2 linked regions of the Butyricimonas faecalis genome follow. The protein of the gene in region 1 interacts with the protein of each later gene in a pairwise test. Links are inferred from orthologs where the notes say so. Each region holds a gene or a part of one and is shown in the gene's direction. Other genes may lie near its edges.

Region 1 (4,321 bases):
CCCGGCTTGATGGCTAATGGAGAGTTGACCTTAGGGGAGAATATTGCCGATCATGGTGGCTTGCAGGTTGCATATTTGGCTTTACAAAAAGCTATGAGCGAGAATCCGCTTGGGAAAGATGAGAATGGTTTCACGCCGGAACAACGTTTCTTCCTTTCATACGGTAACGTGTGGGCGGGTAATATTCGTGACGAGCAAATCCGTTTGCAAACGAAATCCGATCCTCACTCTTTGGGACGGTGGCGTGTGAATGCCGCACTTCCTCATATTAGCATGTGGTACGATGCTTTTGGAGTGAAAGAGGGCGATGCTTTGTTTTTGCCGGTTGAAGAAAGAGCTTCTATCTGGTAATAGGTAAGTTTTTGTGGTATGATTCCCCGGGTTGGCCGTGTTGCTGATCCGGGGAATGTTTTTATTGGGGGATCTCGTCTATATTGGCGAATACTAGTGCTGGAATCTCGTTCGTTGGTCACCCGTGTGGATGATTCATTTGTTTTTAACCAAAAAATAATTTATATTTGCTTGATACTAAAATTAGAAGGGTATGGATATAGTTAAGCGAGATCAGTTTATTTCTCTTTGGAAAAAATATTTCAATGATGCCGAGCTTCCTGTTGCATTTTATTATTCAAAAGAAAATAATAATGCCATGATCATGAAAAAGGCGGTGGGGCATACTTGTATCATAGCCCAGCTTGGGCGGGTTCGTAGAGGTGAATCGCTTTGCTTTTTACCGGAGTCCGTGGGGTGTGGCGGGGGAAAGTTTTACCTTGGATTTAGTAAAGGTATGAGAGAGGGATTCGAGTATTTTCTTTCTCACGGGGAAAATGAACCTCACTGCGAGCGTTATAAACGGACATCGGAACAGGTAAATGCTTTTTTGAAGACAATTCATGAACTGCCGAGAAAAGGTGATTGTCTCGTGTTCAAGCGTTGGGATCACTTGACGGAACAGGACGAACCGGAGGCCGTGTTCTTTTTTGCTCCGGCAGACGTTATTTCGGGACTTTTCACGTTAGCTGGTTTTAATAGTTCAAAACCGGATGCGGTGATCTCTCCTTTCGGGGCGGGATGTACCTCTATTGTTTATTATCCTTACCGGGAACAAGTAGAGGGAACGAAAAGAGCGGTACTTGGGATGTTCGATCCCTCGGCAAGATTATGTACGGACAGTAATCTATTGTCTTTTGCCATACCGATTTCGAAATTCATGGAGATGATTGACCAGATGGAGGAGAGTTTCCTGATCACGAACACGTGGAAGATGATGAAAAAACGGATGTGATGGACGTGAAACGGGGAGGCCGGTTATATTTCTCGGGAGGGAACTTCCGATGAACGGAACGGGATTTGTTTGCAGAAAAAAACATGAATTATTCTTTACTTGTTTGTTATCATTAGAATTATTTCTACTTTTGTGTTTGTAAAATGTTTCTTCGGGGCAGGGTGCAACTCCCTACCGGCGGTTATAGTCCGCGACTCCCTTGCGAGGGATTGATTCAGTGAAATTCTGAAACCGACGGTTAAAGTCCGGATGATAGAGGAGATATTTAGTTGTAATTGATATTATATTCATACAATATAGATCTAATGCCCCGAATGTTATGCATTCGGGGATTTTTGTTTAAAGGAGGTTTTGAATATGGTGAGACAGGAAGATATTGAATACATGCGACGGGCGATGGAACTTGCCGAACGAGGAGTTGGATTCACGAATCCGAACCCGATGGTGGGAGCCGTGATTGTGAAGAATGGAAAGGTGATCGGGGAAGGATGGCATGAGAGATACGGTGAATGGCATGCGGAGAGGAATGCTTTCAAGAATTGCGCGGTTCCTGCGGAGGGAGCCACGATGTACGTGACGTTGGAACCTTGTTGCCATTATGGAAAGACCCCACCTTGTACAGAGGCTATCATTGAGCATCGAATTGCCCGTGTGGTAATCGGGATGGAAGATCCTAATCCCTTGGTGGCGGGTAAAGGGATAGCCTTGTTGAGAGAGGCCGGAATCGAGGTGGTTTGCGGGATTGAGGAAGAGGCTTTGCGGGAGCAGAATCGGGTATTTTTGAAATATATATCGACAAAATTGCCTTGGGTGGCACTAAAAGCGGCAATGACGCTGGATGGAAAGATCGCGACTCGGACAGGTGATTCGAAATGGATCACGGGAGCGGAAGCACGAGCTTACGTGCATGAGTTGAGACATCGTTTTATGGCCGTATTAGTTGGAATCGGAACGGCCGTGGCGGACGATCCTTTGCTGAATTGTCGGATCGAGGGACGTGGTGTCAGGCAACCGATACGAGTGGTGGTAGATAGTAATGCCCGTTTGTCGTTGGAGAGCCAGCTTGTGAAAACTGCCGGTGAGTATCGTACGATTGTGGCCTATACTCGTTTTGCTCCGGAAGAGAGAGTAAAAGCCTTGCAGGAAACGGGGGTGGAGATGTTGCTTTGTGAAGAAAAGGAAGGACTTGTAGATGTCAAGAACTTGTTGGTGCTATTGGGACAGTCCGGAATTGACTCTATTTTGTTAGAAGGCGGGGGTAGTTTGAATTATACATTTTTGGCAGAGAGGCTTGTGGATGAATTGTATGCTTTTATCGCTCCGAAGATTGTGGGTGGCATGAGTGCCAAGACGCCGGTGGAAGGTCTCGGAGTGGAGAAAATGGCTGATGCCATAAACCTCGAATTGAAAAATGTACTGAACATGGGTGACGATGTTCTTTTGAAACTAAAAGTTAAAAACGAATAGGTAAATGGATTTCTGGATTAAAAGAAGGAATATTGAGAGAGGAAATCTAAAAGCATAAATTGTAAATCTGAAATTAGCATGTTTACAGGTATAATCGAAGAAATAGGAACCATACGGGGAATCAAGCGGGGAAACCGGAGTGTGGTGCTGGAAGTACAAGCGAAGAAGGTATTGGAGGATCTGCACGTGGGGGATAGTATTGCCACGAACGGGGTTTGCTTGACGGTGACCTCTTTTGCTAACGGGAGTTTCTGTGCGGATGTGATGCCGGAGACAATGTCACGTAGCAATTTGGGAGAACTGCACGTTGGGGACCGGGTGAATTTGGAGAGGGCGTTGACGTTGAACAGGCGTTTGGGTGGACATATCGTGTCGGGGCATGTTGATGGAGTTGGAAAGATTGTGGGGAGAGAGAAAGACGAGAATGCCGTTTGGATCATGATTTCAGCTCCGGCAGAGCTATTGCGTTATATCGTGGATAAAGGTTCTATCACGATCGATGGGATCAGTCTAACCGTCGTGGCCGTGACGGATACGGGTTTTACGGTTTCCATTATACCTCACACGCAGGATGAAACGACATTAGTGAAGAAAAAGATTGGTGATGTAGTGAACCTGGAAAATGATGTGATTGCTAAATACGTGGAAAAATTAATGCGTCCGGCAGCCCCGGCAGAGTCAAAGGGTGGGTTGACATTGGATTTTTTGTTGGCGAATGGATTTTAGAAAGTTAAAAGATAAAAACTAAAAGTTTAAGGGGATAAAATTAAAAGTATTAAGATATGGGAGAGTTTAAATTTAGTACGATAGAAGAGGCTGTTGCAGATTTGAGAGCAGGAAAGATGATTATCGCCGTGGATGATCCGGATCGGGAAAACGAGGGGGATTTGATTTGTGCCGCCGAGTTTGCCACATTGGAGAACGTGAACTTTATGGCTTCTTATGCCAAAGGTTTGATTTGCATGCCAATGAGTAAGGTCTTGACCACGAAGTTAGGGTTGGAACAGATGGTTGCCAAGAACACGGATAACCATTGTACGGCATTCACGGTATCTATCGATCATGTGGATACGACCACGGGTATTTCTGCATTGGAGCGTTCCATAACCGCAATGAAGGCGGTAGAGGATGATGCGAAACCGGAGGATTTTCGTCGTCCGGGACACATGTTCCCATTGGAGGCAAAGAAAGGTGGCGTGCTGGAGCGTATGGGACACACGGAGGCCACGGTGGACTTGATGCGGATTGCCGGACTGAAAGAGTGTGGTCTGTGTTGTGAGATTATGCGGGAGGACGGAACAATGATGCGTACCCCGGAATTGAAAGAGTTTGCCCAGGCGCATAACATGAAAATGATAACGGTTTCGGATTTAATTACTTATCGCAGAAAAACCGAGATCTTGGTAGAGCGGGTGACGGAGGCCGATCTGCCAACGAAGTATGGTGACTTTAAGGCTTACGGGTATGTGAATAAAATCAATGGGGAACATCATATCGCTTTGGTGAAGGGGGACGTGACGGATGGAGAGCCGGTATTGTGTCGGGTGCATTCAGAGTGTTTGACGGGTG
Region 2 (4,305 bases), 270 kb from region 1 along the record:
GTGACTGGTCCTAACGTGGTAAAACAGGTGCTGAATGAAACAATTTCTCCCGAAGAACTTGGTGGTGCCTCTGTACATGCGGAAAAATCGGGTGTGGCGGATTTCGTTTTTAATGATGATGAAAATACGTTGTTGGGAGTGAAGATGTTGTTGGCTTACTTGCCTTCCAATAATATTGAGAATGCTCCTTTCCTGATGACGGATGACCCGGTTGACCGGGTAGAAGAGATTTTACGGGATATCGTGCCTGAGGATCCGGATAAGCCTTATGATGTGAGGGATGTTATCCGGTTGATTACCGATAAGGGAAAGTTTTTGGAGATTGCGGAGAGTTATGCCCCCAATATCATTATCGGCTTAGCCCGCTTCGGAGGATTCGTGACCGGGATTATTGCGAATCAACCTAAAGTGATGGCGGGTACTCTGGATATGAATTCATCGGTAAAAGCTGCTCGCTTTATTAATTTCTGTGATAGTTTTAATATTCCGATTGTTACTTTGGAGGACGTACCCGGTTTCCTACCGGGGGCTGATCAGGAACATGCTGGAATTATCCGGCATGGAGCCAAACTCCTATATGCTTACACGCGGGCAACGGTTCCCAAGATTACCGTGGTTCTGCGTAAATCTTATGGAGGAGCTTATATCGTGATGAACAGCAAAGGGATTGGTGGAGATTATAATTTTGCATGGCCGACAGCCGAAATTGCCGTCATGGGGCCGGAAGGGGCTATTGCGATTCTTTATCATAAGGAGCTTGCCGAGGCAGATGATCCTGTAGCTTTGAAAAAAGACTTGCTGGTGCGGTATAGGGATGAGGTGGCTAATCCTTATATCGCTAACGAGAAGGGATTTATTGATGAGGTAATAGATCCGGCGGTTACCCGACAGAAAATTATACGGGTATTGAAATCTCTGGAGAAAAAATCGGTGAGCTTACCACGACGTAAGCATGGAAATATTCCTCTTTAAATGTAAAATGTAAAGTATGATAAAATCAGTTTTAATAGCTAACCGGGGCGAGATTGCTATCCGGATTGCACGTACGGCCAAACGTATGGGAATCGTGACATACGCCATTCGTACCCGGAAGGAACCGGAGGCCGTGTATTTATCGTCTGTAGATTTTGTTCTTGATTTCCCGGAGACGGATGGGAAAGTGTCTGAATTTTTGGATATTGACTGTTTGATTTATTTGGCCCGGGAGCATGAGATCGAGTCGATACATCCGGGGTATGGCTATTTGTCGGAGAATGCGGAATTGGCAGAACGTTGTCGAGAGAATGGAATTATTTTTATCGGTCCCTCGCCGGAAGTGATTCGTCTAATGAGTGATAAAGTGGCAGCAAAGGAGATTGCGGAACGTAGTGGAGTACCGATGCTGGGAGCTAGCAAGGGAGCTGTCCGGAATATTGATGATGCTCGGGAAACGGCAGACAAGCTGGGGTATCCGGTTATTATAAAGGCTGTCTCCGGGGGAGGCGGAAGAGGTATGCGTATTGTACGTAAGAAAAGTGAATTGTCGCAATTATACAAGTTAGCCACGGCAGAGGCGCAAGTGGCTTTTAATGATCCTTCTGTTTTCATTGAAAAGTATCTTGAAAGTCCGAAGCATATCGAGTTTCAGATTGTTGCCGATAATCATGGAAATGTGATTCACTTGGGCGAACGAGAGTGTTCCATTCAGCGTAAACATCAAAAGTTAATGGAAGAGGCTCCCTCTCCGGCTCTCGATGATCGTTTACGGAAAAAGATGGCCACGGCTGCTGTTGCTTTGGCTAAAGCTGCAAGGTATCAAAATTTGGGAACCGTGGAGTTTTTGCTGGATAGTCAAAAGCGTTTTTATTTCATGGAGATGAATACTCGTATTCAGGTGGAACATCCTGTTACCGAGGAAATCACGGGACTTGATCTGGTGGAGTTGCAATTTAATATTGCTGCCGGGCGTAAACTACCGTTTCGTCAGTCTCAAATTCGACTTACAGGTTGGGCTATCGAATGTAGGATTAATGCGGAGGATGTGCAGGCAGGGTTTACTCCCAGTATGGGAATTATCCGACGATTGCGTTTGCCGCAGGGAAATCATATCCGTATTGAAACGGGAATTGCTCCCGGTTCGGAAATTACTCCTTTTTTCGATTCGATGGTGGCTAAATTGATCGTTACCGGCGAGACGCGAGAACAAGCGATCGAGCGGATGCTTTCCGCGCTGGAGAGATTCCATGTAAAGGGAATCCGGACTACGGTTCCCTTTTGTAAAGCAGTTCTTCATAACGACACTTATCGGAGTGGTGATTTCGATACCTCGTTTGTAGAGAATCGGTTGAGTTCCCCCATTTGGAGAGAGCCTCACGAGGAATTATTGGGTGCTTTGTTTGCGGTATATACGTATACTCACGAGAATACACCGGAAGTTGGTCCTGACACCCGTATAGATCCTTGGGTGCTTAATAAACGAATTAGAAATTTATAATGATCGGAATGGATAATAAAGAAGTGACGAAATATATAGCTCTTAGTGGCAGTAACACGGCGTATGAGTTCACCGTGAAGAATAATTACGAGTTTAGCCTGAAACGGCAAAATATGCGTATTGACTTAGTCGAGGAGGCAGATGGTTTTTTGATCCTATTGTACAAGGGGATTCGCTACCCGGTGGAAATCGTGTCTCGCCGACAGAATGAATACGAGATTTTACTTAATGGGGTGGCTTATACTTTTTCGGTGGAAACTCCCTTTTCTTTGAATCGGAAAAGATTATTGGCAGGCCGACAGAGTGAAATCTTCGATATAACCATTAAATCTCCTATGCCGGGAAAAATTCTGGACGTGTCGATAGAAGTAGGACAGGAGATTAACAAGGGAGACACCCTAGTTGTGCTTGAGGCAATGAAAATGCAGAATGTCATTGTTGCTTCTCAAAAAGGACGGGTTCACCGGGTATGTGTGATTGCCGGTCAAACCGTGAGTAAAGACGAGATCCTGGTGGAAATCGGGGCGTAGGCACTCTCTTTCGTGAAAAGGCCACTTACGAGGGTAAGGTATTCCGGTAAATGGGCATCGTTACTCCATTGTAATTCAATGTGAAGGAGTTCAGAGGTTGTTTTGCTGATGTCAAACCCGACGGATTCAAGGGATGGGCGTATTTCTTGAGGATGGAGACAGGGATGCCCGTTTATTCGGGTACACGTGTTTTTGGGGCATAAATGGCAGGTCCCTGCATAAAAGGCCCGGCTACCGGAATATTCATGTTCAAGAGTCAATAGCCGTGGATCGATGATCTTTCGGACGGATTCTATGGTTTGGAGGGAAATTGTTTTGTGTTCTTCTAATGTCGTGCAGGAGTCGCGTGTTGCCGTATCGAATGTTATTTTAGTCCCGATGATGTACGTTTGTTGATAACCGGAGAGATATTCGTCCGTGTTAAACTCAAAAGGCGGGCAGGCCCAACAACGATTATAGCGTTCACATTGCCGGCAGAAAGAAATGAACTTTTCCGGATCACGAAACTCCTGAATGTATTGTGAAGTCGGGAGTGAGACAATATGGTGCGTGAGTGTATACATTTTTGGGCTGGTTTCATCAAACGTATTGGGGATATGGATTGTATTCCCAGAGGATAACCTTTCCCGAACGAAGCGAGGCGGGAACGTTTATCAATCTTTGGTTGGAACTTCCCCGAAAGAGGAGTCCTTCTTTCCGTTTGGTCGGATCGAATCGTCCGTCGACTAAAACATCTATATAAGGCAGGATTTGAGAAAGCCGTTTGGAGCTAATGATTTCTTCGTAACGGAAGCCCGTGTAGCACCAGATGTTTTTGGACGTGGTGCTTTTCAGGCGTTGGGCCAGTCGCGTGAAACCCTCTACTTGAAATAGCGGATCTCCTCCACTGAATGTTACGTTGGAGAAGGGATTATTTGTGATTTTCGCTATAATATAATCCAAAGGAACCGGGTGACCGTTCCGTAAGTTCCAGGATTGCGGGTTATGGCAACCCGGACAATGATGGGAACAACCCGCCGCGTAGACGGATACCCGGAATCCGGGTCCATCAACAACGGTATCTTCAATAATATCCAATAATGTAATCGTGTTAGTCATGTCTTACCCGATCGTTTAATTCTGCTAGTTTTGCATGATTCCAGCGGTCCGTGGTACCTACCAGATAACCGGTAATTCTTTGCAAGCGGTCAATGTTTGTACTTCCGCATTTCGGACAAGCTTCCAAATGTGCCGAAGCATCTTCGAAACCGCAGTCCATACAACGATTCCGGTTGTGGTTCACGGAACAATAACCCATGTTGT

What was found.
Region 2: the proteins of ribD (region 1) and D8S85_RS11090 interact in binary tests that used the Escherichia coli proteins (3 or more experiments, as listed by UniProt). The link is inferred for Butyricimonas faecalis from one-to-one orthologs.

Annotation. Positions count from the first base shown.
Region 1 is NZ_CP032819.1:2,268,126-2,272,446, reverse strand. What follows is about bases 852-3,697. They hold ribD (bifunctional diaminohydroxyphosphoribosylaminopyrimidine deaminase/5-amino-6-(5-phosphoribosylamino)uracil reductase RibD), read left to right. Parts: upstream 852-1,642; coding sequence 1,643-2,752; downstream 2,753-3,697. Other genes in these bases: D8S85_RS10000 (bifunctional 3,4-dihydroxy-2-butanone-4-phosphate synthase/GTP cyclohydrolase II), read left to right, coding at 3,535-3,697; D8S85_RS10005 (riboflavin synthase), read left to right, coding at 2,831-3,478; D8S85_RS10015 (DUF169 domain-containing protein), read left to right, coding at 852-1,285. Outside these bases: D8S85_RS10020 (M13 family metallopeptidase), read left to right, coding at 1-351; more of D8S85_RS10015, read left to right, coding at 545-851; more of D8S85_RS10000, read left to right, coding at 3,698-4,321. UniProt on the Escherichia coli protein: Converts 2,5-diamino-6-(ribosylamino)-4(3h)-pyrimidinone 5'-phosphate into 5-amino-6-(ribosylamino)-2,4(1h,3h)-pyrimidinedione 5'-phosphate.
Region 2 is NZ_CP032819.1:2,542,273-2,546,577, reverse strand. Bases 401-3,230 are described here. They hold D8S85_RS11090 (acetyl-CoA carboxylase biotin carboxylase subunit), read left to right. Parts: upstream 401-988; coding sequence 989-2,473; downstream 2,474-3,230. Other genes in these bases: D8S85_RS11080 (DUF2284 domain-containing protein), read right to left, coding at 2,958-3,230; D8S85_RS11085 (acetyl-CoA carboxylase biotin carboxyl carrier protein subunit), read left to right, coding at 2,482-3,003; D8S85_RS11095 (acyl-CoA carboxylase subunit beta), read left to right, coding at 401-972. In the rest of the region: more of D8S85_RS11095, read left to right, coding at 1-400; more of D8S85_RS11080, read right to left, coding at 3,231-3,566; nrdG (anaerobic ribonucleoside-triphosphate reductase activating protein), read right to left, coding at 3,583-4,101; D8S85_RS11070 (anaerobic ribonucleoside triphosphate reductase), read right to left, coding at 4,094-4,305. UniProt on the Escherichia coli protein: This protein is a component of the acetyl coenzyme A carboxylase complex; first, biotin carboxylase catalyzes the carboxylation of the carrier protein and then the transcarboxylase transfers the carboxyl group to form malonyl-CoA.